Regions from separate parts of the Nostoc sp. LEGE 12454 genome, predicted to be linked through region 1. Evidence: predicted binding sites of a transcription regulator. Region 1 holds the regulator's gene; each other region holds the start of a gene.
What was found. Region 1 encodes NtcA, which controls nitrogen genes in cyanobacteria. Its sites were predicted from a motif close to TNTGTANNNNNNNNTACANA; they were not measured.

Region 1 (7,432 bases):
ACGCTATCGGTGGCGCGACTTCAGCATCCTGAAGTCATCTTACTCATAAACACAACCTAGTTAACTACAAATACCCACTTTGTCAGTTTGTCTAATTGAGATATGTTTGGTAAATAAAATAAGTAGCCTACATCATCGGCTGCTATTCCACACTTGACATAAAGCATTGTGAGTGCAAAACGTCTGCCAGAAACCATTGCCCATGTCAGAATTACCCGCCAATCCTGGCAACATGGCTTCCTTGAGGGTGAAGTGAGTGCGGGTGAGTTTGAGTGGCATTTCCAGTGGCATTTTCGTCGGGGAGAACTTGCCGTCAAGCCATCCCAAGGTCGCGCCTTAATCAAAGAACCTCTGGGTCGATTCTTAGAGCAACAAGATTACCAGCTAGAGCCTGGAGGAGACTATGCTTTTACGATTCGGGCGGAACTTTAAAAGTTTGGAGTTATTCAATTTTGGATTCTGGATTGAAGAAAAAAGTGTTCGACTGAGTGCTCATGCCGAAGTCTAAAATCTAAAATTGGCTGGTTGCTGATTCAGTGAGGCGATTTAAGTATCTTTCGATTAAAAGGATGGCAACAATGTCATCTATGGGTCTTGGAGGCTGTCGTAGACCCTGTGGCAATAGCTTGATTAGCCCTTTAGGCGGGAACATTTGCCAATAGCGATCGCGTGCTTCTAAGGTTGTGTAGCGCTCATCCACTAAAATAATACTCAACGGTTCTGTCAATTCTTGATATAATCTCTGTCTCCACTGTTTGGCTGTAGTTTGGTCGCCCATGACCATCAAAGAGATCGGAAACCTTTGGCGGAGTGTCTCAATGCTAGCGATCGCCTCTTTTGCTAACACGACTTGATGATAATACAGTTGCCGATCCAGTCCCATCACCCCTAAACCACACTTATCTCGACCTGGATCAAACCCCAAGATGACTGGTTGCGTTGGTGAAAATTCACGGAAATTCATAATTAATTAAAAATTAAAAATGTTCGCATAGTATCTGCTAAATAAAAAATGCAGCTACAGCAACTATTTTGGCTGCTGTTCAATATGTTTAAATCTTACTAATAACAGTGTGCAAATAATTTTTTAAGTACTAAAAATAATTTTTCCGTTAACTATTGCCACCAATTTTACTCTCAATGGCCCGGCTGTATAAGTATCCTCTGCTGCGATCGCTTTGATCTCTAAAAGTTGATTATACTGTCTTAATTGGCTGACAAAGCGCAGAAAAGTCCCCTCTACTTGCACATTTTCGACAATTCCGGCATTACGGGCACGAAATTGGGAAGCAGAAATCAGTATTTCTAGCCGCTGCTGTAACTGATAAGATGTCATGGTTTTGGAATCAGCAGTAGTTGTGGCTAACACCGCGCCTCCGGAAAAAACCAGTTGATTCTGGGCTGTATCCGCGAAAAATTCTATCTGCTTTTCTCCCCTAACGTAATTACCAGCAGAGAAAATTCGCACGACGTATTCTTTACCATCGCCAATCTGCTTGCTCAATTGATCGACCCTATCCTCGGTCACGCGCAGCAGCTCTAAATTTGCCGGATTTGCACCAGGCTCGCTTAATTCGAGGTTGGCGTTGCGATTGGCTTCTTGTAAAAGTTGTATCACTGCCTGACGAGCAGCGGCAGGTTGAGTAACACGAATTACAGCAGCGGACAGAACTTGACCGCGAACTAAGGCCAGCTTACCCAAACGCAGGTCGCGGTAGGACTGATAATATTTTTCCAGCCTGGCAACTTCCTGTTCTAGTTCCTCCTGTTGTGCTTCCAATTCTTTGAGGCGCGATTCCCGTTTGGCAATCACTTGCTCTCGTGTTGCAACTTCTACATTACGTTTTTGAATTAGTTGATCCAGTTGGGCAATTTTTTGATCGCGCGCTTCTATGCCTTCTTGACGGTTAGCAAGTTCGCGATCGCGTTTTTCAATTGCTGTTTTAGCTTCGTCAATGGCTTTTTTCGCTTCCGCATACAGTCTTTGACGTTCTGTTTTCAGTAGTTCAACTGCCGCCTGTAGTTCCTTTCTCTGGTCGTAAACGCTTTGCAATTCAGCTATGGCTTTTTGGTATTGAGTTACCACCCGATCTAGCTGACCTTGAGTGCGTTGGAGTTGAGTTTGGGTTTGGGCTTGTTGACTAATTGTGCGGTTCAACTGGGCTTGCGTTTCCCTCTGTTTGGCATTTGCCGCCTGTAAGGATTGATTAATTGCCTGCAAGTCTTGTTGTGCTTTTGCTTGGGCAATTCTTGCTTGGTTTAGTTCACCCTCTACCTGACTTTTCTGGGTTTCTGCGGTTTTTAGCTGTTCCCGCTTCTGTCTGAGGTCTGTTTGAATATCCTCTAACTCAAAGACTCCTTTTCGCAAGCCTTCGTCGGCAGCGAATAAAATCCCTAGAGTTGATGCTGAAATCAAACCACCAGTAAAAATTGTTACTAGTACGGCGGTGTTTTTCGGACGTAGCTTAAAAAGTGAGAGGCGGGCTTTGCCAACTCGTGTGCCGATGCGATCGCCCACGGTGGCAATTACGCCTCCCAGAATCAAAATTGCTGCGATGAGGATGTATCCGGTGGTCATCTTTAGCTACCGAAATCCTTCCTGATACAGCCTACTACTTTTAAGCATTGTCTGGAAAGAAGTGGAAATTGGCAATAGCTGAAATTATTCAATTTTAGATTTACCTCTAGCTATTAGTGTCATTTTTCAAAATAGAACACGCGCCGATTCCCCTTTCTCCAATTGTTTTTATGTGAACTGCCTACTTAAGGTAACAGGTTTATGCACAGTAATCTTCTTTTTGTGGATAGAAATCATTTTTTTCTCACGCAAATCTCCCAGTAGCCTAGTAACGGTAACACGAGTTGAACCAATTGCCTCTGCGATCGCTTGATGCGATAATTTCAAATCAATTGTGATCCCATCTGCACAAGGAACGCCAAAATCCCGACAAAGAATTAACAAAAAACTCACCAACCTAGAACCCATATCTCGGTGGGCGAGAGTTTCAATCATCATCTCTGTTTGTAAAATTCGCGAAGACAGACCTCGCAGCATTAACATTGATAATTCTGGATTTTCCTTGAGTGCTACCTCGACCTGTTCAATTGGTGCCGACAGTAATTCCGCAGGCGTAAATGCAACCGCATGGTAAAACCGATCCGACTTATTTCCTGTCAGCAATGACAATACACCAAAAACACTATTTTCCCGCAGCAACGCTACCGTTATTTCCTCTCCTGCCTCGTACACCCTGGAAAGTTTAACAGCACCTTTCAAAAGAAAATAAACTCGTTCGGCAGGATCGCCAGGAAAAAAGATCGTTTTATTGCGTTCAAACGTTTCCACAACTGGCGGAAACGCCCCGGTCGCCATCTGACGAAAAACATTTGCTAGGGCTTTATCTTGTGTCACGATCATCTCCCTTCCCCTACCCAATGCCGGAAAAACAAAAACTGATTACCTAAGAATACACCCGAAAAATGAATAAAGCACCGTCAACCTTTCTGTACTTTCCTATACTCAAACTAATCTCTTCATAACTCTTTGTTTATAATGATACATAATTGTTGATCCTTTCAGCTACTAATTGTTGATAAGTAGTTCCAATAGCTATATTCAAAAGGTTTTTTGAAGAACAAATAAAGATATCTTGAGAATATCTTTATAAAAAATCAAGATTTTTGTCACAGCAAACACCCTTAGCAATATTCATTTTTGTCAACCCTGTATAAAACAAAGACAAAACGTGCCTCGGATTCTAGTATGCTCCTAATGATCGATCGCATTAACAATTTATATGCTAAATCTGACTGGAAAAAATGCCCTTGTTACAGGTATTGCCAATAACCGCTCGATCGCTTGGGGCATCGCCCAACAACTGCACAAAGCCGGAGCAAACCTGGGTATTACCTACCTGCCGGATGAACGCGGCAAGATGGAGAAAAAAGTTGCGGAGTTGGTTGAACCTCTTAACCCCAGCTTATTTCTTCCTTGTAATGTCCAAGATGAAGACCAAATAAAATCTACCTTTGAGACAATCCGCGAACAATGGGGAAAGCTAGATATCCTCATCCATTGTCTAGCCTTTGCCAGCAAAGACGATTTAACTGGAGATTTTAGCCAAACCTCTCGTTCTGGCTTCAACACCGCCTTAGAAATTAGTACCTACTCGCTGGTGCAGTTAAGTGGTGCAGCCAAACCTTTAATGACAGAGGGAGGTAGTATCGTCACCCTGACATATTTAGGTGGTGTTAGGGCAATCCCCAACTACAACGTTATGGGAATTGCCAAAGCGGGGTTAGAAATGAGTGTGCGTTACCTAGCTGCTGAACTAGGACCACAAAATATCCGCGTGAATGCCATCTCCGCAGGCCCCATCCGTACTTTGGCATCTTCAGCAGTGGGTGGGATTTTGGATATGATTCATCATGTAGAAGAAGTAGCTCCCCTACGACGCACCGTCACTCAGTTAGAAGTGGGCAACGCTGCGGCTTTCTTGTGTAGTGATTTGTCCAGTGGGATTACCGGACAAATTCTATATGTAGATGCAGGATATGAAATTATGGGAATGTGACACGATAAAGTTAGGAGTTAAGAGTTATGAGTTAAAAGTTAAAAATTTATAACTCTTAACTCATAACTCCTAACTCTTTTCATTCCCCATGCAAACAACCAATCGCCAAGTTAATTCAAACTACGATCGCTTAACTGAAACCCCTCGGATTGCCACTGTTCACCGCACCACTGGTGAAACTAATGTGCAAGTTACCATCAACCTGGATGGTAGAGGAACTTGCACAGCAGCAACAGGTATTCCGTTTTTGGATCACATGTTACATCAAATTGCCTCGCACGGGCTGATTGATATAGATGTCCAAGCCAAGGGAGACTGGGAAATTGACGATCATCACACCAACGAAGATGTAGGCATTACTTTAGGGCAAGCTTTTAACCAAGCACTAGGCGACAGAAAAGGTATTGTCCGCTTTGGTAATTTTCTTGCACCACTGGATGAAGCCTTAGTTCAGGTAGCGCTAGACTTTTCTGGACGGCCTCACCTCAGCTATGGCTTGCAAATTCCTACTCACCGGGTAGGAACCTATGACACCCAACTGGTGCGAGAATTTTTTGTGGCACTGGTGAACCATAGTCAAATGACACTGCACATTCGACAATTGGATGGCATTAATTCCCATCACATCATTGAAGCGACATTTAAAGCTTTTGCAAGAGCAACACGCCTGGCAGTGGAAATTGACCCCCGACGTGCTGGCTTAATTCCCAGTTCTAAGGGAGTTCTATAAAAGGAGTCAAATTGGGCATTGGGGATTGGGCATTGAAAAGAAACAGAGGTGCAAAGGGGCAAAGGGAATAAAACTTACTACAACTTCTCTTCTCCTCCTCTGCTCCTCTGCTCCCTAGTCACTGAGCGTAGCCGAGTACTGCTCCCCTGCTTCCCTGCCTCCCCTGCTCCCTTGCTTCTTCCCCAGTCCCCCATTTCGGATAATTGACACACGAGTTGTTGATGGTTATTATCAGCCTACCGGGTAATTTTTAATTAATGCCAAGCTGATAAATAGTGATTTAACCGAGATGAAGTCTGTTGCAGATGACTCTAATTCTCAACTTAATACGATAGACATTCCACCAGTAGTCCTAACTTCTGAGTTGCGAAAAGTATATCGCACTGGTTTTTGGCTAAATCAAAAAGTCGTATCTCTCAAAAACTGTTCTTTAACGGTTTACAAAGGCGAAACCTTTGGATTGCTAGGGCCAAATGGTGCTGGGAAAACTACCCTTTTAAAATTATTGCTGGGAATTATTCATCCCACTTCTGGACGCGGATCGTTGTTGGGTAAGCCAATAGGCGATCGCAGTGTTAAGCAACATATCGGCTATCTGCCGGAAAATCCCTATTTGTATGACTATCTCACTGGTTGGGAATTTTTACAGCTTGCTGCTGGGTTATTTCAAATTCCCCAAAGTGTTCAACGCCAACGCATTCCCCAACTGCTGGAATTAGTGGGTTTATCCCAAACCGATGCCCGCAAAAAGCTGCTGCGTCGCTATTCCAAAGGAATGCTACAACGTGTTGGTATGGCACAGGCATTAATTAATGAGCCAGATTTAGTTTTTCTGGATGAACCAATGTCTGGTCTCGATCCGGTGGGACGCTACCAAATGCGAGAAATTATCCTGGCGCTTAAAGCTGCTGGTAAGACGATTTTTTTCAACAGCCACGTTCTTAGTGAAGTAGAACAGATTTGCGATCGCATTGCCATCCTCGCTCAAGGTGAATTAATTTGCTCTGGTTCCCTCAATGAACTCTTAGGCGTAAATGACACATATCAAGTAAAAGGTCAAGGTGGTGACTGGGAAATTCTCAAAAAATGGATACCCACTCTCATATTTGAGCCTGATGGTTCTTGGCACGGTACACTACAAGATGATTACTATGATTTTCTTGCCAGTCTTCGTCTTATGGAAGGTAAAATTATCGCCATTAACTTGTCACGTCAATCCCTAGAAGAATTTTTTATTCAACAGATCCAAAGAAAAAACAACCCCTTGAATTAGTCTTGTTGCCTAATAGTAAATTGTCGACTGGCTTGAAGAACAAAACCCAAAATTCTGCCTTTTTGAGTTCTCTTTGCCAACGCAATCCACAAAAAAGAAAATTCCGACATTTTTTCAAGGTTATTTGTATTTATTTAATGAACTTGTTCCTAATTTTAGTATTCCCTTACTACTCATGGCAGATTTTAAATGTCATCAAATTAACTTTGACAAGAAAAATTTATTCGTGACTACTTTATTGTTAGCTAACAGACAATTTCTTGTAGAAACTGGGTTTATTTGCGTAAATCCTATATTTTTTGATATTGCTCTATTCAAGCAACATTAACTTTAAGCTAACTTCACTAAAAATTTAACTTCAATAAACAAATTTCCTCCGGAAAATCACACTTTTCTAGGAAAATAAGAGTGTCGGGGAACATGAATACTTAGGTATAGTCAAAATAAAAATGTTTAGACAGTACTTTATTGATCGTAGTTTCAGAGTCTCAGGTAAATATGCTTAACAAAAGTTTGTCTAAATTCCTAATTCAGCCAGCTGTAGGTATGGCTTTGTTAACTGCTGTCAATGCCGCTATGTCATCTGCCAGTCTAGCTCAGGGACAACCATTACCACCAACTACACAACCACCAATCACACAAACACAATTAGATACTAATTATTCATTAGGAGGCGGCGATCTCATTCGTGTAAATGTATTTGAAGTACCTGAATATACGGGTGAATACCAAATTCCCCCAGGTGGAGCAATCAACCTACCTTTAATTGGCAGTGTGTCGGTACTAGGGCTAACAACTGAACAAGCTTCTGACGAAATAGCTAGAAGATATGCTCGCTTCCTCAAACGCCCCTTA
Region 2 (7,432 bases), on a different contig from region 1:
GCATCCCACTCTCGAAAAAATCTCTGACGATTGGAAATCAGAATTAGATAAACAAAATCCGCCAACGCGGACATCTATAGAGGCTAAGTCAGCAGATTTTGTTTGCGATCCAGTGAATTATCCTTTGCAAGACACACTTATCAAAGTGGGATGTTCCCCGCTATCTTCAGCTCAAACTGCTTTTTCTGATGTTTCATCTAACTATTGGGCGGCACAATTTATTCAACAATTGTCTCAGCAAGGTGTAATTGCCGGATTTCCCGATGGTAGCTTCCGCCCTGAAGAACCGGTGACACGCGCTCAATTTGCCGCAATGGTCGACAAAGCTTTCCAAAAAGCCCAGCAACGACCAGCAATCAATTTTGCTGATGTACCTAGCAACTATTGGGCATCCAGTGCGATTCAGCAAGCTTATACCATTGGTTTCTTATCTGGTTATCCTGGAAATCGCTTTGAGCCTAACCAGGCTATTCCCCGCGAGCAGGTTTTGGTTGCCCTCGCCAACGGTCTGAAATATAGTCCCAGTGGTAATACCGAAAGCACTCTGCAATACTTCAACGATGCCCCTAAGATCGCTAGCTATGCCCGTAGCCCGATCGCAGCAGCAACCGAAAAGCAAATTGTGGTGAACTATCCAAATGTGAAGTCACTCAATCCAACCGCAACTGCTACACGGGCGCAAGTAGCAGCTTTTATCTACCAAGCATTGGTTAGTTCTAATCAAGCCTCAGCAATTAACTCGCCTTATGTTGTGTTAAGACTTAGCAATTAACTCGCCGTATACGGTGGTTGTCGGGTCTACGACTTTAACACCTATATCAGTAACAATTAGAATCTGTTGACTTAGACAGTTATTCGATAGGCGATCGCCACTTTAACTAGAGTGTGCGATCGCCTTTACTTTTAACCATAAAATTTTCTATTTAACAGCAACTATTTTTTCTCTAAATCGTCTCCCTCAGTATCTATATTTTTAGAAATTTGCTAATAGGTAATTGGGTGATGACATTACTTTTATTAGCTAATTCATTTGGCATAGATTTTTTTTTAATTATGACTGTATGACTAAAGTAATGGTTTTGACCAAAACTAGAAAAGTTAGGAACCTTGTACTTTAGTCAATGTCTAAGTAATTAACAGTAAAAAAATAATATAACTGGAGCAAAAAAATAATGTTTAACTTAAATCGTTGGCAATCTAGAACAGCTGCACTCATGGCTTTGAGCGTCACAGTCGGTACTGTAGCACCTTTCATTACAGCTTCACCATCTTTAGCTCAAACGACTTTTTCTGATGTTTCATCTAACTATTGGGCGGCACAATTTATTCAACAATTGTCTCAGCGAGGTGTAATTGCCGGATTTCCTGATGGTAGTTTCCGCCCAGAAGAACCGGTGACACGCGCTCAATTTGCCGCGATGGTTAACAAAGCTTTCCAAAAAGCCCAGCAACGGCAGCCAATCAGTTTTGCTGATGTACCTAGCAACTATTGGGCATCCAGTGCCATTCAGCAAGCTTATACCATTGGTTTCTTATCTGGTTATCCTGGAAATCGCTTTGAGCCTAATCAAGCTATTCCCCGCGAACAGGTTTTAGTTTCCCTCGCTAACGGTTTGGAATATACTCCTAGCGGTAATACCGAAAGCACTCTGCAATACTTCAACGATGCCTCTAACATCGCTAGCTATGCCCGTAGCCCGATCGCCGCAGCAACTGAAAGGAAAATTGTGGTGAACTATCCGAATGTGAACTTCCTGAATCCAACTGCAACCGCCACTCGCGCCCAGGTAGCAGCTTTTATCTACCAAGCATTAGTTAGTTCTAATCAAGCCTCAGCAATTAACTCACCTTATGTTGTGGCTGTCGGATCTACTACTCCAACACCCACATCAGTGACAATTGCTCAAGGGACTGCTATTCCTGTGAAGTATGACAAGGCAGAAAAAATTCTAGTTACAAAGGATGAAACATCACCCTTGACATTGACAGTATCCCAAAATGTGGTGACGCAAGACGGAGCCGTAGTGATTCCTGCTGGTAGTCAAGTTGTTGGTCAACTCAAACCTGCTACAGGTGGTTCTCAATTCGTTGCTGAGAAACTGGTTTTGACCAGTGGTCAAGAGTATCAGCTGAACGCTACTTCTGACGTGATTACCAAAACTGAAACCGTCAAGAAGGGTACTAGTCTTGGTTCAATTATCAAGAATACTGTATTAGGCGCAGGTGCGGCAACTGCGGTATCTGCTGTCACAGGCGATCGCGCCATTGCCACAGAAGAAGTCTTGGGTGGCGCTGGTATCGGTGCGTTGGTTGGTCTGTTCTTCGGTAAAAATAGTGTTGACTTAATCGCCATTGACCCAAATACCGATTTACAAATGACCATCAATCAAAACTTGTTGGTTTCACTAAGATAGTCATTAGTCATTAGTCATTAGTATTTACAAAGGACAAAGGACAAATGACTAATTTTGAACTTCCGGCAACCAAATAATAAATGTAGTTCCCGGCGCATTGGGTGAAGTGAATTTAGAGTTGATAGCAGGGCTGAAAACCTCAATTTCGCCCTGCATTTGCTCTATTAATTGTTTAGCGATCGCTAACCCCAAACCTGTGCCGGGAATTTCTGTTTGCGCTTGTACACCCCGATAATGCCGTTCTCCTAGATGTTCTAAATCCTGGGGTGGGATGCCAGGCCCGTTATCACTAATGACTATTCCCTGAAAATTAGCTTTTTCTTGCCCCGCTTGAATCAAAATTTTGCCCCCGGTGGGAGTGTATTTCAAAGCATTATCAATAATGTTAGTTAACACCTCTCGTAATGCTTTGACATTGGCACGTACTAGAGATGAATTCTCTTTAATTTCAGTTATTAGTTTTAGGTTTCGCTCTTGGGCGATCGCTTTGGCTGATATTAATAATGGTTCTAATATATCTGCTAGGGAGCAGTCAACTGCTTTGTCTCCCGTTCCCGGTAATAATAGCGGCGGTTTAGCGTCTTTTTGGATAGTTGCTTCTACAAATACTCCATCTTCCGGCAGATGTAGTGGTGCTAAATCTGCCTCTGTCAAGTCAATTACTTGTTCAAATTGTTGCAGTAATTCTTTAAGGCGATCGCTTTCTCTGACAATACTATTTGCCACATCCCGATTAGCGTCTGCTGGTCGTAGTCGTTTCAATAGCAGTTTGCCAAAAGTCCGTAACGCCGTTAATGGGTTACGAAACTGATGCAATAGGTTATCCAGCAAATCCCGCTGTTTTTCTTGGAGAATTTGTTGCTCGCGCAACTGTTGCTCAAACCATGCTCGCCGCTGATCTAAAATACAAGCGATCGCTAATGTTTGGGCTATCCGTTGAATCTGACTTTGCTCGTGTTCATTCCATACCCGATCTTTCCTACCCGTCACTAGTAACCCCATCATCACACCCTCATAAATCAGAGGTAAAACAATTTGGTTGCTACGAAGTAGATATTCCTCTTTGAGGTCGGCTTGAGACGCATCTGGTATCTCAGACTCCCGTGACGAAGTTGGAGATTCTGAACCCGGTGTCAATAACCTTCCCTGATGATTGGGTAATATAAACGCATTTCCAAGTTGAAGTTGCTTGTATGCCGTCGCTTCAATAGTTTCCTCTCCTGGCGGCAATAATGCTGTTTCCGGGTAAATTACCACAGGAATCAGTTTGGCATCGCCAGAAGGAGTATCTACCAATTCTTGTGTTAGGTACACAATACTTAAAGTTGCTCCTAGCCCTTGGGTTAGTAGCGCTATTTGCTCTCGACACAGAGCAAGAAAATCAGAACTGGCAGACATTAACATTTTTTAGCTCTTGCTCAAGATTATAGATTTTGAGGCATGATGTAAGAGAGGATACTTAATTTTTACCTCACTCATTTAATAAAGCTTAACTAAAATTTTCTTAGAGATGGTTTCTACTAGGGGATTATATTCTTACGTGATTTTATTTTCTTGATGTTTCAAAGATATTAACTTTCTTATATTAAAAGGTTAAAAACTATTGATATTCTGAACTAGAACCTATATAATGACGACGGATTTTGTAGCTATCACTACAATCTATAGCTTGAAAGAGGAGGACAATAGATTGGCAAGGAGACGCAAAAGGAAGAGTCGTCGTCGTCAGGAAGGACGGCGCATTTTGGAGCACGTGCCTCAATATAGCATCGAAAGTGGCGAAGAAAAGCCTGTCACAGCAGCGAGAAGATTCATTCAAGCTGAAGGGATTTTGCCACCAGCGTTGCTACTTGTAAAGCGAAATGAACACACTACAGATCGTTATTTCTGGGCAGAAAAGGGACTGTTTGGTGCTCAATACGTAGAGGAAAACCATTTCTTGTTTCCTAGTTTGAGGGTGTTAGAACCTTCGCCAGGTCAGGAACCTCTTGCTTTAGCTAGTAGGTGAACCTAATTAATGGTCATCTTAGGCATTGAATGTGGCTCCTGACTATTATTAACTGGCAAAATTGCTAAGTTTATGCAAAATTTAATTTTTTTTTAGTTTGTAGCTGATTTGCCAGTAAATCTAGTCCAGGCAGTTGGAAAGTAAACTTGTCTCAAACCACGCTAGATTGCATGGGTTGATACTATTTTGATGATGCAGAAGGGAGTGGGTATAGAGCCAAGCGCGTCTAAAAGTGCTAGTGAAGTTGCGCTCTTATGCCGTAGATGGTTAAGTAAGCTCTGTCAATGAATTTAAGTTAATGAATTTAAATTTTTCCCCACGACCAAAGTCGTGGGGAAAACTGGCAAAGCAGCAGTCTTGATTTTCTCCTAACTACTTTCCATTGCCTAAAGAGTAGGTTAGGTCAGAAGTCTGCATATCATAGTTAAGAGATGGTCGCAACAATCAACAATTATTTCCCAGGCTTGAGCTGTAGAGTCCTCTGCAACTCGCTGAGTTCATCTCGATGGGCGACTACAGTTATCTTACTTGAGGAGGTTTGTTCGCTCTGAGTTGTTTCTACTTTGAGCGACACCTTCTCAAGTCTTCCAGATTTTTTCCAATAAAATAGACCACTTAAAGGCGACAGCAGTACCATCGCCAAAACAAAGGTACTGAGGTTAGGAAAAAGCAGGTATGCCACCAAAGATAGACAAACAATCCCAGTAGCTGTCAATAAAGTTAGAAATATAGCTAAGAACCAGCTGGGACGAACATTACCTTCAAAAGTTACCTGATTTTGTTCTCGGTCTACCGCTGCCACTCGGTAAGACCGCGATCGAAAGTACTCTTTTAATTGAGACATTAAAACAGCTTCATCTTGCTCAGATACCAGTTGCGCTATTTCTATGCGGTCTTTAGTCGAGGCACGAATAAAGAAAAACAGCCCAACCGATAACAACAAGGTTAGCAGGAACGTAGATGGCAGAATAGCAGTATCCATAACTAATTGTTAGTGTTTGACTGGAGGAGACTTATTCATTATCAATGATTCGTTACTTTTTCCTCCCGTTGATGTAGTCTTGCCAAAGAAAAGCTAAATCCTGAGCTTGAACTTGCCATTCGGGAGAAACTTGGTACATCCGCCTGGGGCGCCCCCGTCCTTCGAGTTTCTTCCAATATCCAGTGATTGCCTTTTGGTCTTCTAGAAATTTGATTGCACTGTAAAGTACGGTATCTGAAAGCCGATAGACGGGATACTCAGTTTCTAATTGCTCAATCAACTCGGTTCCGTAGGATTCACCTTGTAATAAAACAGACAGTATGTAACAAACTGCTAGTTCCTGACAAAGGTAAGTTGGCGGAGGATTCTCAAAAAATTGATATATATCCTCAAGTTTCATGGTTAGTGAATGGCTAAAAAAATGCCTTAGGGTAAAGTCTACAATCCTTGTAGACAGTATACAGTGCTACTACTACGTGAGTAATACATATAAAGCTACTTAGACTAGATATCCATTGCGTAAACATCTGCGTAAACATCAAACAATTACCCACGCCTGTGAAGTTGTGGGGCGAGTTTGCGAGTTTTAGGGGCACAAAACAATGTACCCCTACTCAAGCTCGATACGGTGTGGTGAGGAGCGAACAGACAATGAGAGACTCAGTATCTTGGTGTTAACTGATGCCGAGCTGCTTAAGCAATAAAATGCCATCGAAGAAATTTTACAGGTAAAATGCTATTTTGTCTGTAAAGCTTAATAAACACTTTGTTTTACAGTGATTTTCCCAATGCAAATTCTAAAATATTAAGCTAAGGGATATATCTGAGATCGAGCTGCTACGTCGGTAGACATACTTAAGCAGTAACCATTTCTGATTTCCTCGATCGCAGAATTTCTTGTCTTATTTGACAAGTGTGATAGTAAATTTATCAAAGAAGGCGCTAAACATAGGGGAAAGAAGACAGGAGAGGGGAGACGTAGGGAAAGAACTCTCCGTGTCCTCGCTATCCCTTCGTCCTCTCCTCCTCGCCTTCTTTTATCAAGCACTCAGCATATTAGCGATCGCTATGTCACAAACTCCCGATGCCCCATCATCTTCCTCAAGTCTTAGGGCAATTGCCCAAACTTTTCGCCTTACAGGTTGGATTAGCTTCTGGATTCAGCTAGTACTAGGCGTTGTTTCTAGCATAATTGTGCTGCTGTTCGCCATCTTTAATCAAAGAACTGGCAGTCCTAGTAATAATCCTGGAACTGGCTTTGGCGTATTTTTAGCAATTTGTGGATTGGTTGTTTTAGGTGGGGGGATTTATTTAGCTTACCGTTACACGAGAATTGGCAAGCAATTGGAATCCTCCAATCCTAGCAACCGCCCTCGCAAAAGCGAGACTGTGCAAGTATTACGCTTAGGGGTGTGGGTAAATTTAGGAGGAACGCTGGTGACTCTTTTGGGGGCGCAAGCGATCGTTGGCACACTAGTAGCACGCTCCATATCTCCACAAGCAATAACTACCCAATTTTTTGACCCTACCCGAATTATTAGCGGTCTAGATATGCTTGTAGTACAGGCAAACACCAACACTGTCTCAGCCCACTTTGCAGGGCTGGTGGCGTCGCTTTGGTTACTCAATCGCATTAACCGACCTTAGAAAAGGCAGTCAGAAGAAAAGGTAATAGTCAAAAATCAGCAATTCTTTTGACTTCTTTTCTCCTCCTTTTCAAAGGTTGTATAGCAATAATTTAAATATGTTGATTGTACTTTTCCGAAATTATTAAATTAAATTACAGCGTGAAGAGTAATACTAGTTACTTAATATTAACAACCATCTAAAGAGTGATATTAGAATCGTTATCAGGGTAAATTAATTTTTATTAGAAGTCTTACACTAAGAAAAAACTAGAAATCTGGAAGTTTGGTATACAAGTACTTTTTAGCACATTGATGATTGGATTATGTAGTTCCCTAATCTTTATGGAACGCGATTATAGTCAAAACCAGGCAGTTTACTGGAGTGGTTTATCAGGCGTAC
Region 3 (7,432 bases), on a different contig from region 1:
CGCATATTGATTTTTGAGCTTCTACCACCATTTAGCCCAATTGCTACTACATCTGTAATCTTAATTTTTTAAATCTGTTAGATATTCAGACATTAGAGAAATCACTGCTAAATCAACTTCATAATATTATGTGTTAATTAGCTTTATCTCTATTCTCAAATTCTCTAATATTGTACAAACTTAGCCTAATATTTTATTGAATAAAGGTGTCCATTCGCGGATATTTTTATTGACTCCGCTAACGAGCATTAGAATTATCTATATATATTATTAACCAGGACTTTTATTTAAAGTTTGGGTTTATTTATGATTACTATCCAAGCATTATAAATATTCACTAGCGGTTTACAGCAGTTTTATTTAGATACGCTAAAGCTGTAGCTTTTGCCAACCAATAAATACAAGGCTAATAAGTATTATTGTCTAATCGAACTTATTGAAAAAATAGGTTCAATACTATGGCTGGCAATGGTTTTATTACCAATTTACTAATATTTTTATCGAGTTGTTTTACATTCTAGTTAATGGTACTATTTTCTAGTGACTCGATAATAATAAAGGTTTTAAAATGATATCGGGTGAGGGGTAACACCCCTCAAGAATTAGCCAAAGGGGACAAAACTAAAAGCTGCACAATCCACAAGTAAGTATCTGAATACATTCAGTAAATTTGACCTATAAATATACTAAATTAGCAGATGACGTTAACGGCAAAAAATAGTATAGATCCGAATGGTGCTAGTAACGCTCAAAGATAAATATATTTTTTCTGTTAGTCTAAAAAAATATGCAAACTTCCCGGAAATTGCCTAATTCAACAGTAGTAAGAAATATAAGCGTGTGAACCAAGAAAATTTATTTACTTATGGATTTTTATCTCTTGTAAACATCTAACACCGCTCTATTGCTGATAATTTGCCACAAGCAATTCAACCTTTTCAAAAAGGCTAGTGCAGTCTGTACGCCTTAATTGAAACACCAACAATCACAACAAAAGAAAATAGTTTACTTCATCCAGGATAACTAAACACTATGATGAATCAAGACATTGCTGGTATTAGTAGTAACTTAGACAAGACAGTGAAAGCTCAACAATTTGACAAAGTAGTTGAGGCAATTCTTGCTGGAAAGTATTCCTGGGCATGTGTTTTAATGCTACGATTTGGTGGTTATAATCCTCTCCATTACATTCCATATCGCACCTACAATCGATTGCTCAAAGAAAACTCGCAAGCCGATAGGACAAAACAACAGCAAACTGAAAATCTAAAAATGCTGAAACACGCTCATGATTCTCGGTCTGAGAATAATGTGTCATCAAGCTGCTTAAGCAAAATTAAAGACATAGCTTATCTAGAAGTAGCTAGAAAGCAAAAAGCATAAATCCTTGGTGAGAGTTTAGACCAGAGATTGACATAGTAAATTAACGAACATCAATCAAGTAAATCGCCATTAAAACCAGAAAATGTTCAAGACGTTTCCTTGAAATCCTGTGGATTCAATTAAAAAGTATTTGGAATCAATAGATTCTGCTCTAGAGTTGATTGATTATCTGAAAGCCTGCGATGCTAATTTAAAATTTATAGCATGGCAGGTTTTCTATCGCAGTCATTAATTTCATAGATTTGGCAAAAATCTGCCAAAATGGCAAATATATATTAATGATATTGGTAAACTAATAACAACTACAACTTAAACCAAAATAGAGGTGATTTGGCAAGCAAGTTAATTTAAAAAATAAAATCAACGATTAGTTCTAACTATGAGATAAATCAAACTGATTACAAAAGTAGTCAGCATTTCATGGAGTAAATAACTCCTAGACCAAGACCAATAATCCAACTGTTACTACTGGTGGTTCTTTTTCTGAGAAAGTCTGAGCAAAGAAAATTTGGGAAGGTGGATTCCCCCAAGCCAAATTTTACACAGCTTTCACTGACTGCAGACGGTGCGAGTAATGCCGATCAAACTTTCTATCCTGTGGTTGATGTTGCTTTAGTTAATAAAGCAAACGCTTAACATCAATTTTAGGAACGGAAATAGAAAAGTTACGGTGAAATTGTTGTCCTTGGCTGGTAGAACTAGTAGCTCATACGCTTCTCTTTCGACTATTGTAATCCTAGTCCTCCCAACCGGGATTATCTTTAGTTTCTAAACTTTCAATTTATATAACACTACTGGAAGTTCAAAACTTGAATAGCTTCCAGTTTTTTATCTGTATATAAAAAGAAATAAGGTAGGCAATTTGCCCACCTTATTTTTTGTGCATAATACATATCTGGTGAAATTAATCTCGAACCTTTGTAGAGAGGTAGCACCGCTACGTCTCTACATTCTTTTTGACTTCTATGTTTAATAATTGGTTAATTCAAAAAGGAATTAAACCTTAGCTAATTCTGGAGTAGGACTCTTGCTGTTGCGAATTGCTGTAATAGCCTCAGCATAATCTTTAGCATTAAACACAGCTGAACCGGCGACGATCGCATTGGCTCCCGCTTCCAAAACTTGCCAGGTATTATTTGCCTTCAGTCCCCCATCCACTTCAATCCAGGGGTCAAGACCGCGTTCATCACACATTTGGCGCAGCTTGCGGATTTTGGGTAACACACCAGGGATAAAGCTTTGACCACCAAAACCAGGGTTGACGCTCATAATTAGTACTAAATCGCACAAATCTAGAACGTATTCAATTAGCTCTAGAGGGCTACCAGGATTAAGTACAACTCCAGCTTTCTTACCAAGCTCTTTAATTTGCCCCAAGGTGCGGTGTAGGTGTGGAGAAGCATTATGTTCGCAGTGTACGGAGATAATATCAGCACCCGCTTTAGCAAATCCTTCTACATACTTTTCTGGTTCCACAATCATCAAGTGGACATCCAAGGGCTTGGTCGTAACCGGACGAATCGCCTCCACAATCAGAGGGCCTATCGTAATATTAGGTACAAAACGACCGTCCATTACATCAACATGAATCCAATCTGCTCCGGCTGCGTCTACGGCGCGAATTTCGTCACCCAGACGGCTAAAATCGGCTGATAGGATAGATGGAGAAATTACAATGGGCTTTTGAGATAGGTTTTGGGTCATGGCTAGTGGGTTTTTAAGCGTCCTCGTCTGTAAGCATTGTAACAAAACATTGAGCAAGACTCATAAGTTTGATCCCGATCTTTTTGCAGGAGTAGAGAGCAGAGGGAGAATAATAACTCCGAATTCCTAGCTCCTAACTCCTAACTTTTGACCAATGACTAATGACCAATGACTAATGACAAATAACAAATGACTAAAAAACTAACCTGGATAATTTGGGGATTAACTGCTTCTTGTCTGAGTGCGCCGGTAATTGCTTCAGTTTTAGAATCTGCTTTGGGAACTAACGGTATTGATGCTCTGAAGTTACACCAAGCTCCTTATAATTTAATCGGTCGCAAGATTGCTATTGGTCAAGTGGAAATTGGTCGGCCGGGAATGTTTGGGTGGGATAAGGCGGTGTCTAAAAATCGTGCCATATCTTTAGCAGCGGTTTTCTTACGCAATGGCCCAGCTAAGTCTAATAATGGTGTTGACCCCCACGCCTACAATGTCGCTGGTGTGATGGTGAGTCAAGACAAAGCTTTGCCAGGAGTTGCGCCGGGAGCGCGATTGTATTCATCGGCGGTGGGTTCCACTAAAAACATGGGTCAGCCAGAGGAGTGCTTATCGGCACAGCACATAGCGCTCCAAAATGGTGGCGATGTCCGTGCGATTAACTTTAGCTTTGGGGAACCTCTGAGCCGCGATCCTCGACCGGAAGCTACTTTAGACGGCAATGCTTTATTAACTTTATGTGTTGACTGGTCTAGTCGCGCTCATGATGTTTTGTATGCGATCGCAGGCAACCAGGGTAAGGGCGGTATTCCTATTCCTACAGATAATTTTAACGGAATAAACGTGGCTTTTTCATCCCGCCGAGGGGGGGTTTTTAACAAAGTAGACGTGGCTAATCTGGCGGGTGTTAACCAAGGGGTGAATCAAAGACTAGCTGGAAAGGAATTTGACCTTGATGGGCGTCGCGCTATCAGTTTAGTTGCTCCTGGTAATAATATTCCTTTGCTCAATCCAGATGGCAAATTGAACAAGGTTACAGGTACTAGTTTTGCCGCGCCTCAAGTTACGGCTACCGTTGCTCTATTGCAGGAACTTGCAGACCGACAGATGCGGACAAAACAACCTCACTGGAGCATTGATTCTCGGCGTCATCAAGTGATGAAAGCTGTATTGCTGAATTCAGCAGACAAACTTCTAGATAGCGGCAATGGCTTAAAGTTGGGAATGACTCGGACGCTAATTGATAAACAAAATCAAAACTGGCTAGATTCTGATGCTTATAAAGATCCAAAGATTCCCTTAGATGCTCAAATGGGAGCGGGTCATTTAAATGTATTTCGCGCTTATCAGCAATTTAATGCTGGTCAATGGCAAGCATCAGCTGCGGTGTCGGCTATTGGTTGGGATTATCGTACAGTTGATGTTGGAGCATTTGTTGACTATACATTAGCAAAACCGTTAAAGCAGGGGAGTTTTGTTGCTGTCACTTTGAGTTGGGATCGATTGGTAGAACTCAACGATAAAAATAAAAACCAGCAATACGATCTAGGCGAAAATTTTCGCGATCGCGGCTTAAATAATCTCGACCTATACTTAGTAAAAGCTGATGCTCAAAATTCAGATGCTGGTGCTGTTTGCTCCTCAATCAGCCAAATTGATAGTGTAGAACATATTTTTTGCCCCGTTACTGCTACTGGCAATTACAAAATCCGCGTCCAGTTTCGTCAAAAGTTGAATGAAGCGACTCAACCCTACAGTTTAGCTTGGTGGAGTGTACCTATTAATTGAAATAGGTTAACAAATATCTGTGTAACAGCGTTTTTCTCGTTCCCACGCTCCGTATGGGAACGAGATTTCCTGCCTCTGAGAAACCTTATTCGATCTATAAAAACCTCACAGAAGTAGTTATTTTATGATTACGTAGCTTACAATACGTTTATACGTAAAGATAAAAATTCTTATAAATCAAAATTTTTTATAACTCGTCTGTATAGCCGTCTCAATAAAGAATTAGCAACTCTACATGTTGTGTTTAATTACTCTGAGCTACTAATTTGCTGTTACGAAAACTGTAACAGTCCCATTTTTCTATTGGAGTAAATGCAATAGTTAATCATTGACACAGTATCTGCGTCAACTCTGAGCACAAATCGGGAATCTTTGGCAAGTGAGGTAGCAGAATGAATCGCCATAAATTGAGTGATGCAAAAGAAAATTTCCTGCAAAGACGTTACGGTGTTAGTCTAGGCAGACGTTATGCTCTGGCAGCTGCAAGTGTCGTTTTATTCAGTGTATTAGGGTGTTCTCAAGTCGATAGTAATAAAAGTGCCCTTGCGCAATCTAGTTTACCTCAGTCAGAAACTCCATTGCAAAAAAAAACAGCCAACATTGATACAAAAATAGTTGAGTCTAGCAATAAGTTTGGCTTCAAACTATTTTCAGAAGTTCTCAAAGATGAAAAAGGTGAGAAGAATATTTTTATCTCACCTTCGAGTGTTGCGATCGCTCTTGCTATGACTTATAACGGTGCTAGCGGTTCGACTCAACAAGCAATGGCAAAAACCCTAGAATTCCAGGGGATGAATCTACCAGAAATCAACTCTTCTTATGCGGCGGTATTAAAACAGCTTTTAGACAATTCGGATACGAAAGTGCAATTAAAAATTGCTAACTCACTTTGGGCAAATCAAGATGTTAGCTTTGCACCAGACTTTCTCAAGAGAAGCCAGGACTTCTATCAAGCCAAAGTCAGTAATTTAAACTTTCAAGATGCTGCCGCATCTAGTATTATCAATAACTGGGTCAAAGAAAATACTAACGGCAAAATCACTAAAATAGTTGAAAATATTGAACCAAATCAGGTATTATTTCTGATTAATGCCATATATTTTAAAGGTAATTGGAGTAACGAGTTTGACAAAAAAGAAACTGCTCCATACCCTTTTTACATCACATCTAACAGGCAAAAACAACACCCAATGATGTCACAAGAGGGTGATTATAAATACTATGAAAGCGAAAATTTTCAGGCAGTTAGTTTACCTTATGGTAAAGATGGTAAGGTCAGTTTTTATATCTTCCTACCCAAACAAAACTCTAACCTCAAAGCATTCTATCAAAACTTGAATGTTGAGAACTGGGAAAAATGGATGACTCAGTTCAACAATCAAAAAGGGTTTATTCGCCTACCCCGCTTCAAAACAGATTACGAGATTACACTCAATGATGCTTTAAAAACTTTAGGTATGGGGGAGGCTTTCAGCAACAAAGCCGATTTTTCTGGTATGGGTAAAGATTTTGCCATTAGCCAAGTTAAGCATAAAACTTTTGTTGAAGTGAACGAAGAAGGCACCGAAGCGGCTGCGGCTACTTCAGTGGAAATAGTACCAACATCATTGAGACAAGAACCAGAACCATTCCGAATGATTGTCGATCGTCCCTTCTTCTGTGCTATTCGGGATAATCAGACGGGAAACATTTTGTTTATGGGTTCAATTATCGAACCACAATGAGGATGTAGGAGGGATTGAAGACTTCATTTTTTTAAAAGAGAACTTCTAAAAAATAAAATTTTCAGTGAATATAAATGATTAATTTACATTCACTATATGTGCGGATAATAATTTTTATAAGTCATTATCCGTAAAGGGAACTATGGATGGTGAAAATCTTTTTAGTGATGGAGAAAATTCTAACCTCGCGGTATAATCATCTGTTTGTGATAGTTCCAGTTCAATTGTTTGCTGCTCTTTTTCGTCAAAAAGCAAGTGAATTTGATAGCTTGTCCAGAATTGTTCTCCTAGTTCATCTTCTAAATCAAAAGGCTGTTCTTCATCACCCCATATATTCGACCAAAGGACTATTTGATTAGCCCGAAAATGGTTTTGACCTTTTATATCTCCAACTACAAAATATACTTCGATATTTAAATCAAATCCCAAATCATCGACTTCTGCCTCTGCTATCTGACAGCTAACGACAATTAAACTATCTGGGTTAATATCTACTACTTGCTGTTGGCGTTGTAATAATTCTTGAAATACAAAAGTAGGTAATAACTTTGAACTCTCCTCAAGTAAGTTTTTTTGAGTTTCTGGAGAATAACGAGTTTTTAATTCTTGCGTGATTAAATTTAAAATATCTTCACTAGCTAAATTGATAACTATCTGTTGATTTGCGGGATTAAGGAAACATCCTTGATTAAGATTAATGTGTTTTTTAATTGGCATAGTTCTCTAAAATCCTTTGAATGCGAACGGATAATTCACAAATCAAGCTCAAACAAAGGTAAGGAATAAATATTACTTTAGCTTCTATTCTAGATTTTTAGCAAGGCAATAAAACCATG
Region 4 (7,432 bases), on a different contig from region 1:
CTCTAGCGGCAATGGAGTGGATCGATCGCAATACCAAAGAAACCACTTACCTCAGCTACTTCCGTACATCGAAACGCGGTCTTGCTAATCAAGGTTGGAAAGATTCTGGCGACTGTATTGTAGACCGGAAGGGAGAATTAGCCAACGGCCCAATTGCTCTCTGTGAGGTACAAGCTTACGTCTATGCTGCAAAAATACGCCTAGCAGAAATAGCTAGGATGAAGAAGCGGCTTGATTTGGCAGATCGTTGGCAAGAAGAAGCCAGAAATCTTAAGGTTCAGTTTAATCGAGATTTTTGGGTAGAAGATCAAGATTTCTGCGCCCTGGCTTTGGATGGAGAAGGTAAGCCAGTAGACAGTATTACCTCAAATCCCGGTCATTGTCTGCATTTGGGACTTTTCACAGACGAAAAAGCTCATAGTGTAGCAGAACGGTTGCGGGCACCAGATATGTTTAATGGTTGGGGCATTCGGACTCTAAGTAGTTTGTCACCCGCTTATAATCCGATGGGTTATCACATTGGTTCGGTTTGGCCCCATGATAACGCTCTGATCGCAATGGGATTGCGATCGCTCGGTCTTATCGATCAAGCCTTAGAAATATTCCAAGGTTTATTCGATATGACTGAGCAGCAACCCTATCAACGTCCTCCAGAACTTTTTTGCGGCTACGAACGAAACGGTGATAATGCTCCTGTACAGTATCCGGTTGCTTGCACTCCCCAAGCTTGGGCTACGGGTAGTGTTTTCCAACTACTGCAAATGATGGTAAATTTGGTGCCTGATGCTCAAAATAATTGCTTGCGAATAATCGACCCCGCTTTGCCAGAATCGATTAATCGCCTGTCATTTCATAATTTACGAGTCGGCCCCACCATCCTCGATTTGGAATTCGAGCGTTCTGGGACTACGACTGCTTGTCGCGTTGCGAAAAAACGGGGCAATTTACGGGTAGTTATTGAAGCTTAGAGAGAGTAGGGAGTTAGGAATTTACCACTCCCTATTTTATGGTTAGTGCGTAGGCGTAGCCCGTCGTAGACATCGTCGCGCAGTGCCATCCACTCCAACAATCCAGTGTTAGCGTACTTCATCGCCAGTGTGTAGAGTTCTCAAAAGCTGCTCTGTAAGCTCGATCAATTCAGATACAAAATTTTGCGTAAGTTGTGTAGTTTTGAAGCCATGAGCAATAGAATTACGTAATGGGAGTGCATTCATTAGTAACTGATACTCAGCTTTTGAAATTACACCTTCAGTTGTTAATTGCTTTACTAAGTAGTGTGGATCAAATCTTTCTAAACTTAGCCCTTCCTTTTGGGCAATAAGTCTCAAAGTTGCTTCTACCAAAGACCAAGAATATAGGATAGCTGATTCTGGATGTTGCGTTGTAAGTTGCCTTGCTACTTGCAACTGTGATTCTATTTCATGTTCTTGAAGAGAAGCCTCTGCTTTGGGAGAATACATTGTATCCTCCGGGTTGGTCATTACTAATTCAAATCTCCAAGCAGGATGTTTTTCTACCGCTTGAGCTAAATTACCTAAATATTGATTAGAAGAAGAGCTAAGTGAAGAGCGTGACTTGACTTCAATAACTACATTTTCTTCTCCCCGACGTACTATCATGTCAGGGCGATAGTGATTAAGGAAGTCTGGCAAGTCTTCTGGATCTGGATGAAAAAAAACTTCGTAACCCTTTTCACGATACTCCTCTGCTAGTTTCAGCAATCGCTCTCTTTCTAAGTTTGCAGTTGGAGTTTCCATCAAATAATTACCTCCTGGTTAGGAGCATCAATTACGACAATATGTAAGAACTCATTGCCACTAGCAAATCCTTCCGCCAATGTCGAGGTCATGTTTTCTATTCTAAAGTTACCTGACAAATTCCTCTTTCTAACTAGGAGATCGCTTACTTGATTATCATCGACGTAGGCTAATCCTTTAATTGCATCTTGAATAGGCTTCACTATATTATCTATATCTATTTGAACAGAATCATAGAAATAGGTTATCTGGAGCATAACCAACCCAGTAGCTGTTTTTTGTTCCGAAGACCAGTATTTTTCAGCTTCTTGTCGCACTGTCTTTTTCCAATCTTGAAGCCTATTGCCCTTACCGCGCTTACGAGCCTGTTGTGATACTGGTCGCCCATTTACTATGAACTCAAATCTGGTCAATGCACTTTTAAATAATAGATCGCAGGTTATCCTATGCTAGTAAACAATATCACCCTCAAGTCACTCAATATCAACTCGAAGTCCTTGTCCAATATAAGCATGAACTAATAGCTGATAGCTAGAAAACCCTAATAATGGTGATACTCGCTTCAAATCCTCAATCGCATTTTCGGGAATCCTAATTCTGACTGTCGTCATTGGACGACAGTTATCGAGTCGCTTTTTTGACTTCACATTTCTTGTGCGCCGCTTTGCGATCTGAGAATAATACAATATTAATTTTCCAGCCTACTGACGCGATCGCCTCAAATTCAGAGATAGTAATAAATTTCTGCTAAAAAAAATTAAGGATGTAAAAACAACAATCATTTACACCCAAATTGCTAACAGACGCGATTAATCGCGTCTCTACATTATGCTTCTTCGGAATTATCTCTTTTAGGTCCTGGGGATGCTTCGTAAAGTGCATCGAGATGTTGACGCGCATCTTCAACGTTAATCGAACGCATTACCAAAAGTGGCTCTTTAATTAAGTTTCCAGCGCTATCCAACAACTCTGGATGGGGTACAAACTGTTTTTTTGATGAATAATAACCATAGTTACCTTGATTATTCATTGGCGAGGAATTTGTCGGGTAAGTTCGCTCCCGATCGAAACTGAACATAATCAGGTTACGGATTAAGTTGCCAACAGCTATAAATGCAAGGATTGTAAAAGCAAGAATGTAAAGCAGATGTAACATTTGATTTTCCTCCAGAACAGCAATTTTTAAAACTTTAATTTTGTAACGCTTTGTTTCGCCGATACTGTACTCACAGTTAAGACGAGTATTCTACGCATTTTTCAGGCGCTTACATTTATATGAAGCTATTTGTCAACCGTTATTCCACTTACGGTAGCATAAGATACATTATTTTGCTAATCCAGTTAATGTTAAGAAATTGTTAAGAATTTTCTACTATCTTTTTAACGACTGATTTACCATCTTGCGTAGACGCTTTTGTGGTAAGTCTTGAGACATCGCTAAGTTGTTTGCCGAAATTTGACGCGCTTAGACTTCACGTCCTTGACGAAAGCGCATTGCCACATTCCAGCATTCTGTTACTAATTCATGCCAAGGCATTAACGTTGCCATATCAATTCCGACTTGTTTATCAGTTGCATTAAATAGCATCTTTGCCGTATTTAATTCGTCCTGCGCTTGCTTAACCCGCAAGAGCAAGTCAGATTGCTCTTGCTGACTCATAAATGAGAGTTCCTCAGTTTCGAGTAAATGGCGCGATCGCGTAAACCAATGCTGAAAATCTTCCAGCAGCGGATCTAAAACCGTTTTCAACAACTCAGTCCCTGGTAAATTTGAGTCTGACATAAATGATAGGGATATTTCAAACTTGCTTACTAATATTAACGTTATTTACGTTTCTTAATACTTTTTGGGTTTCTCTCATAATTTATTGATGTAAAATTTTGTAACAAAGGGCACAAATTTTATTATATAGTCTTGATATCTGGTTTGTACAGTGCCTTTGGACAGGCATCTATAGGTATATATGACATCGAGTTGCAATTCATAAGATAATTTAGCGATTGCGGGCAATCCTGAATTTGATACTCAGGTAACAAATCAAAAATTTATCTTTATTTTTGGATTGAACAAGAATTCAGGAGTCAAAATTCAGGACTCAGAATCAAACCTCTACGCGCAGTCATTAGTTATTAGTGATTAGTCCAAGAGAAAGCACGCCCACTCTTTAACATAGTTTGAATTACTGCGATGAAAGAAAAAGTTTTTCTACCCACCATCAAAGCAAGTTTACGATGAGCTTTGTTGAACTGCTTATGGCATTGCAAGGGATGGGGTATGCACCAATAACCAATGACAAATGACAAATGACTACTTAACCAAAGTCGTTATAGTTGAATAAGCCTACAGATTCAGACAAATCAACTTTTGTAATCACTTCGCCAACGGTTCAGCAGCCAATGTCGCCAAATTCATCAAATCAGTCACAACAGTCAGAACAAGTTGAAAAAATTTATTTACCGCGTACCAGCGAATCGGAGAACTTAAAAAAGATTCGCCACACTGCTTCCCATGTTATGGCAATGGCGGTACAAAAGCTGTTTCCCAAGGCGCAAGTTACAATCGGCCCTTGGATAGAAAACGGTTTTTACTACGACTTCGACAATCCAGAACCATTTAGCGAAAACGATCTCAAAGCCATCAAGAAAGAGATGGCGAAGATTATCAATCGCAAACTAGCAGTAATTCGGGAAGAAGTCAGCCGCGAAGAAGCCGAACGCCGGATTCAGGAAATTAAGGAACCTTACAAGCTAGAAATCCTGGCAGATATCAAAAACGAACCAATCACGATTTACCACTTGGGGAATGAATGGTGGGATTTGTGTGCGGGGCCCCATCTGGAAAACACCAGCGAATTAAACCCTAAGGCAATTGAACTAGAAAGCGTTGCTGGTGCTTATTGGCGTGGGGATGAAACTAAAGCCCAACTACAACGCATCTACGCCACCGCTTGGGAAAGTCCAGAACAACTCGCTGAATATAAGCGACGCAAAGAAGAAGCGCTACGGCGAGATCACCGGAAACTGGGTAAGGAACTGGGATTATTTATATTTTCCGATCTAGTAGGGCCGGGTTTACCTTTGTGGACACCCAAAGGCACTTTGTTGCGGAGTACTTTAGAAGACTTCCTGAAGCAAGAACAGGTAAAACGGGGTTATTTATCTGTAGTAACTCCTCACATTGCCAGAGTAGATTTATTTAAAACCTCTGGACATTGGCAGAAATATAAAGAAGATATGTTCCCCTTAATGGCAGATGATGAGGAATCGGCTGCACAGGAACAGGGCTTCGTTATGAAGCCGATGAACTGCCCCTTCCATATCCAAATATATAAGAGTGAGTTACGCTCTTATCGGGAATTACCGATGCGGCTGGCGGAATTTGGTACTGTTTACCGCTACGAACAGTCAGGCGAATTGGGCGGTTTAACACGGGTGCGCGGCTTTACTGTAGATGATTCTCACCTGTTCGTTACTCCAGAACAACTAGATAGCGAATTTCTCAGTGTGGTGGATTTGATTTTGTCGGTGTTCAATAAGCTGCAACTGAAAAACTTTAAAGCTAGACTCAGTTTCCGCGATCCTGCTAGTGATAAGTACATCGGTTCAGATGAAGTTTGGGACAAAGCCGAAGGTGCAATTCGCCGTGCAGTTGAAACCTTGGGGATGGAACACTTTGAAGGGATTGGAGAAGCGGCTTTTTATGGCCCCAAACTCGACTTTATCTTTAGTGATGCCCTAGAACGCGAGTGGCAATTAGGAACTGTACAAGTGGATTACAATTTGCCTGAACGCTTTGAGTTAGAATACGTTGCCGAAGATGGGGTTCGCAAACGCCCAGTGATGATTCACCGTGCGCCTTTTGGTTCGCTGGAACGGCTAATTGGGATCTTAATTGAAGAATATGCAGGTGATTTCCCTTTGTGGTTAGCGCCAGTGCAAGCTAGATTACTACCCGTGGGTGATACACAGCTAGATTTTGCTAAAGATGTGGTAACGAAGATGCGTGCGTTAGGCATCCGTGCGGAAGTTGATACCAGTGGCGATCGCTTGGGTAAACAGATCCGCAATGCAGAGAAAGAAAAAATACCCGTGATGGCAGTGGTGGGAGCCAAGGAAGTGGAAACGAACACCTTGAGTATCCGTACCCGCGCCTCTGGAGACTTAGGTAGTATTTCTGTTCATCAAGCTGTGGGTAAATTGCAAGAAGCGATCGCTAACTTTGATAACCTTCAGATCGATGTCACAAGCGCAGAGTCTGAAGCTAGCTTCGAGAACTTCAACATTGATTTTACAGAAGCAGTAGGAACCAATATGAAAAAATTGGATTAATTTCAAATAGCAAACAGTAGGCTGGGTAATGCCCAGCCTAAAAAATTAACTGAGAAATCAGAATTAATGCCAGCCAAAGACATTTATCATGATTGTGTGAAAAATGCACTTATCAAAGATGGGTGGAAGATTACGGATGACCCCTTTAAGCTGAAAAAACAGGCACTGTACGATCGCTGCTAAAAAAACAGTTGAGAAATACTGGCAGCATAAAGACAGAGAGTACAAAGAATATCAACAAAAGCTTACCGAGACGCAAGAGTAAAGCATTATCTAGATTTTAAACTAAGCTCCTCTATCTCTTTATACTTAATCCACGAATATTCTTAGACATTGGATGCGGTGAGGGATAGTTGTCTCAACAGCTTTTTTCTTTAGGAATTGATGGCTAGGGTGTTGATTTTTGCGCCGATCTCATTGAGGCAGCAAGGCATAGTGGTGATTCTCGCTTTGTTGTCTGTTCCTACTCGGATCTTGCATCACAAAGATTTAGCACCATTAACTATTTCTCTTACTTTATCTGCAACTTTTCAATTCTAGGCGAATGCAGTCTTGATGAGATCGCCAAGGCAGGTCATAACCTGTTAGAGTCCAAAGGCAAAATAATCATTCAAACGCTTCATCCGATAATTGCTTGCGGTGACTCTACATACTCCAATGGATGGCGCGAAATCTTCATGGCAAACAGTTTTAGATAAGCCATTTCACCCTACTCCTTAGTATTTTAGAACGCTCGAATCATGGATAAACGAGTTTCATGCTTTAAATTACCGATTGTTAAATTTATATGAGCCATGCGATCCCAAGACGAACAAACTGATTTCAATTATTTTTGTCTTTGAGCGCGAATAAAGTATTAAGCGCATTTGCTGACAAACATCCTAATACTGCTTTTTGTCCTCAGCTAAGTCAATTATCGGAGTAGGTAGTCTTGAAATAGTTAACTGTAACGCTTGCATTTGAGGAAAATCGCGCTTAATAATTTCGATAGCTTTTTTTTGACTTTCTTGATTTTTAACGATTAGTTGTGCAGTGCCATCGCCCTGAGAACCCACGCCTTTCCCTCCGAAGATATAAGGCTTAAGTGGCTCGTGATCGAGAAGCAGATGCAGCTTTTTTGCAGTTAATTGCTCAGGACAAGCCGGAACTACGTGCCGATCAAATTCTGCTTGGGCTTTCGTCATTAAAGCTCCAAGAAGTTGAGCATCTCCTCTTTGTATTGCTTCAACTGCTGCCTGGGTAATTTCAGAGCTAATATAACCAAAATATTTTTGGACATTTTGCTGTATTGGATTAGTAGCAAAAGGATAACACTGATTCAATTTTTGTAGTATTTCTTGTGTGTT

Region 2: AC1F2U_RS27880 (DUF3155 domain-containing protein) is a predicted target of NtcA. The motif match lies at 4,057-4,076, and genes of this name have one in related genera.
Region 3: rpe (ribulose-phosphate 3-epimerase) is a predicted target of NtcA. The motif match lies at 3,114-3,133, and genes of this name have one in related genera.
Region 4: AC1F2U_RS28235 (DUF2605 domain-containing protein) is a predicted target of NtcA. The motif match lies at 3,638-3,657, and genes of this name have one in related genera.

What each region holds. Positions count from the first base shown of each region.
Region 1 covers NZ_JBWQXL010000008.1:188,220-195,651, reverse strand. The annotation lists gene AC1F2U_RS11630 (DUF3146 family protein) at 169-432, shown strand; gene AC1F2U_RS11625 (RuvC family protein) at 512-964, opposite strand; gene AC1F2U_RS11620 (DUF3084 domain-containing protein) at 1,088-2,578, opposite strand; gene ntcA (global nitrogen regulator NtcA) at 2,747-3,418, opposite strand; gene fabI (enoyl-ACP reductase FabI) at 3,798-4,574, shown strand; gene hisB (imidazoleglycerol-phosphate dehydratase HisB) at 4,663-5,304, shown strand; gene AC1F2U_RS11600 (ABC transporter ATP-binding protein) at 5,594-6,577, shown strand; gene AC1F2U_RS11595 (polysaccharide biosynthesis/export family protein) at 7,076-7,432, shown strand, end outside.
Region 2 covers NZ_JBWQXL010000042.1:34,177-41,608, forward strand. The annotation lists partial or broken gene AC1F2U_RS27865 (S-layer homology domain-containing protein) at 113-754, shown strand; gene AC1F2U_RS27870 (S-layer homology domain-containing protein) at 1,173-2,414, shown strand; gene AC1F2U_RS27875 (sensor histidine kinase) at 2,463-3,818, opposite strand; gene AC1F2U_RS27880 (DUF3155 domain-containing protein) at 4,105-4,422, shown strand; gene AC1F2U_RS27885 (cofactor assembly of complex C subunit B) at 4,874-5,404, opposite strand; gene AC1F2U_RS27890 (PadR family transcriptional regulator) at 5,457-5,804, opposite strand; gene AC1F2U_RS27895 (DUF3611 family protein) at 6,473-7,051, shown strand.
Region 3 covers NZ_JBWQXL010000069.1:3,532-10,963, reverse strand. The annotation lists gene AC1F2U_RS32720 (HetP family heterocyst commitment protein) at 1,033-1,383, shown strand; gene rpe (ribulose-phosphate 3-epimerase) at 2,380-3,087, opposite strand; gene AC1F2U_RS32710 (S8 family serine peptidase) at 3,277-4,872, shown strand; gene AC1F2U_RS32705 (serpin family protein) at 5,265-6,596, shown strand; gene AC1F2U_RS32700 (hypothetical protein) at 6,711-7,313, opposite strand.
Region 4 covers NZ_JBWQXL010000044.1:5,426-12,857, reverse strand. The annotation lists gene AC1F2U_RS28265 (amylo-alpha-1,6-glucosidase) at 1-968, shown strand, start outside; gene AC1F2U_RS28260 (hypothetical protein) at 965-1,090, opposite strand; gene AC1F2U_RS28255 (hypothetical protein) at 1,077-1,757, opposite strand; gene AC1F2U_RS28250 (RusA family crossover junction endodeoxyribonuclease) at 1,757-2,170, opposite strand; gene AC1F2U_RS28245 (hypothetical protein) at 2,231-2,368, opposite strand; gene AC1F2U_RS28240 (DUF2973 domain-containing protein) at 2,584-2,913, opposite strand; gene AC1F2U_RS28235 (DUF2605 domain-containing protein) at 3,223-3,540, opposite strand; gene thrS (threonine--tRNA ligase) at 4,155-6,086, shown strand; partial or broken gene AC1F2U_RS28225 (element excision factor XisH family protein) at 6,153-6,242, shown strand; gene AC1F2U_RS28220 (GHMP family kinase ATP-binding protein) at 6,968-7,432, opposite strand, start outside.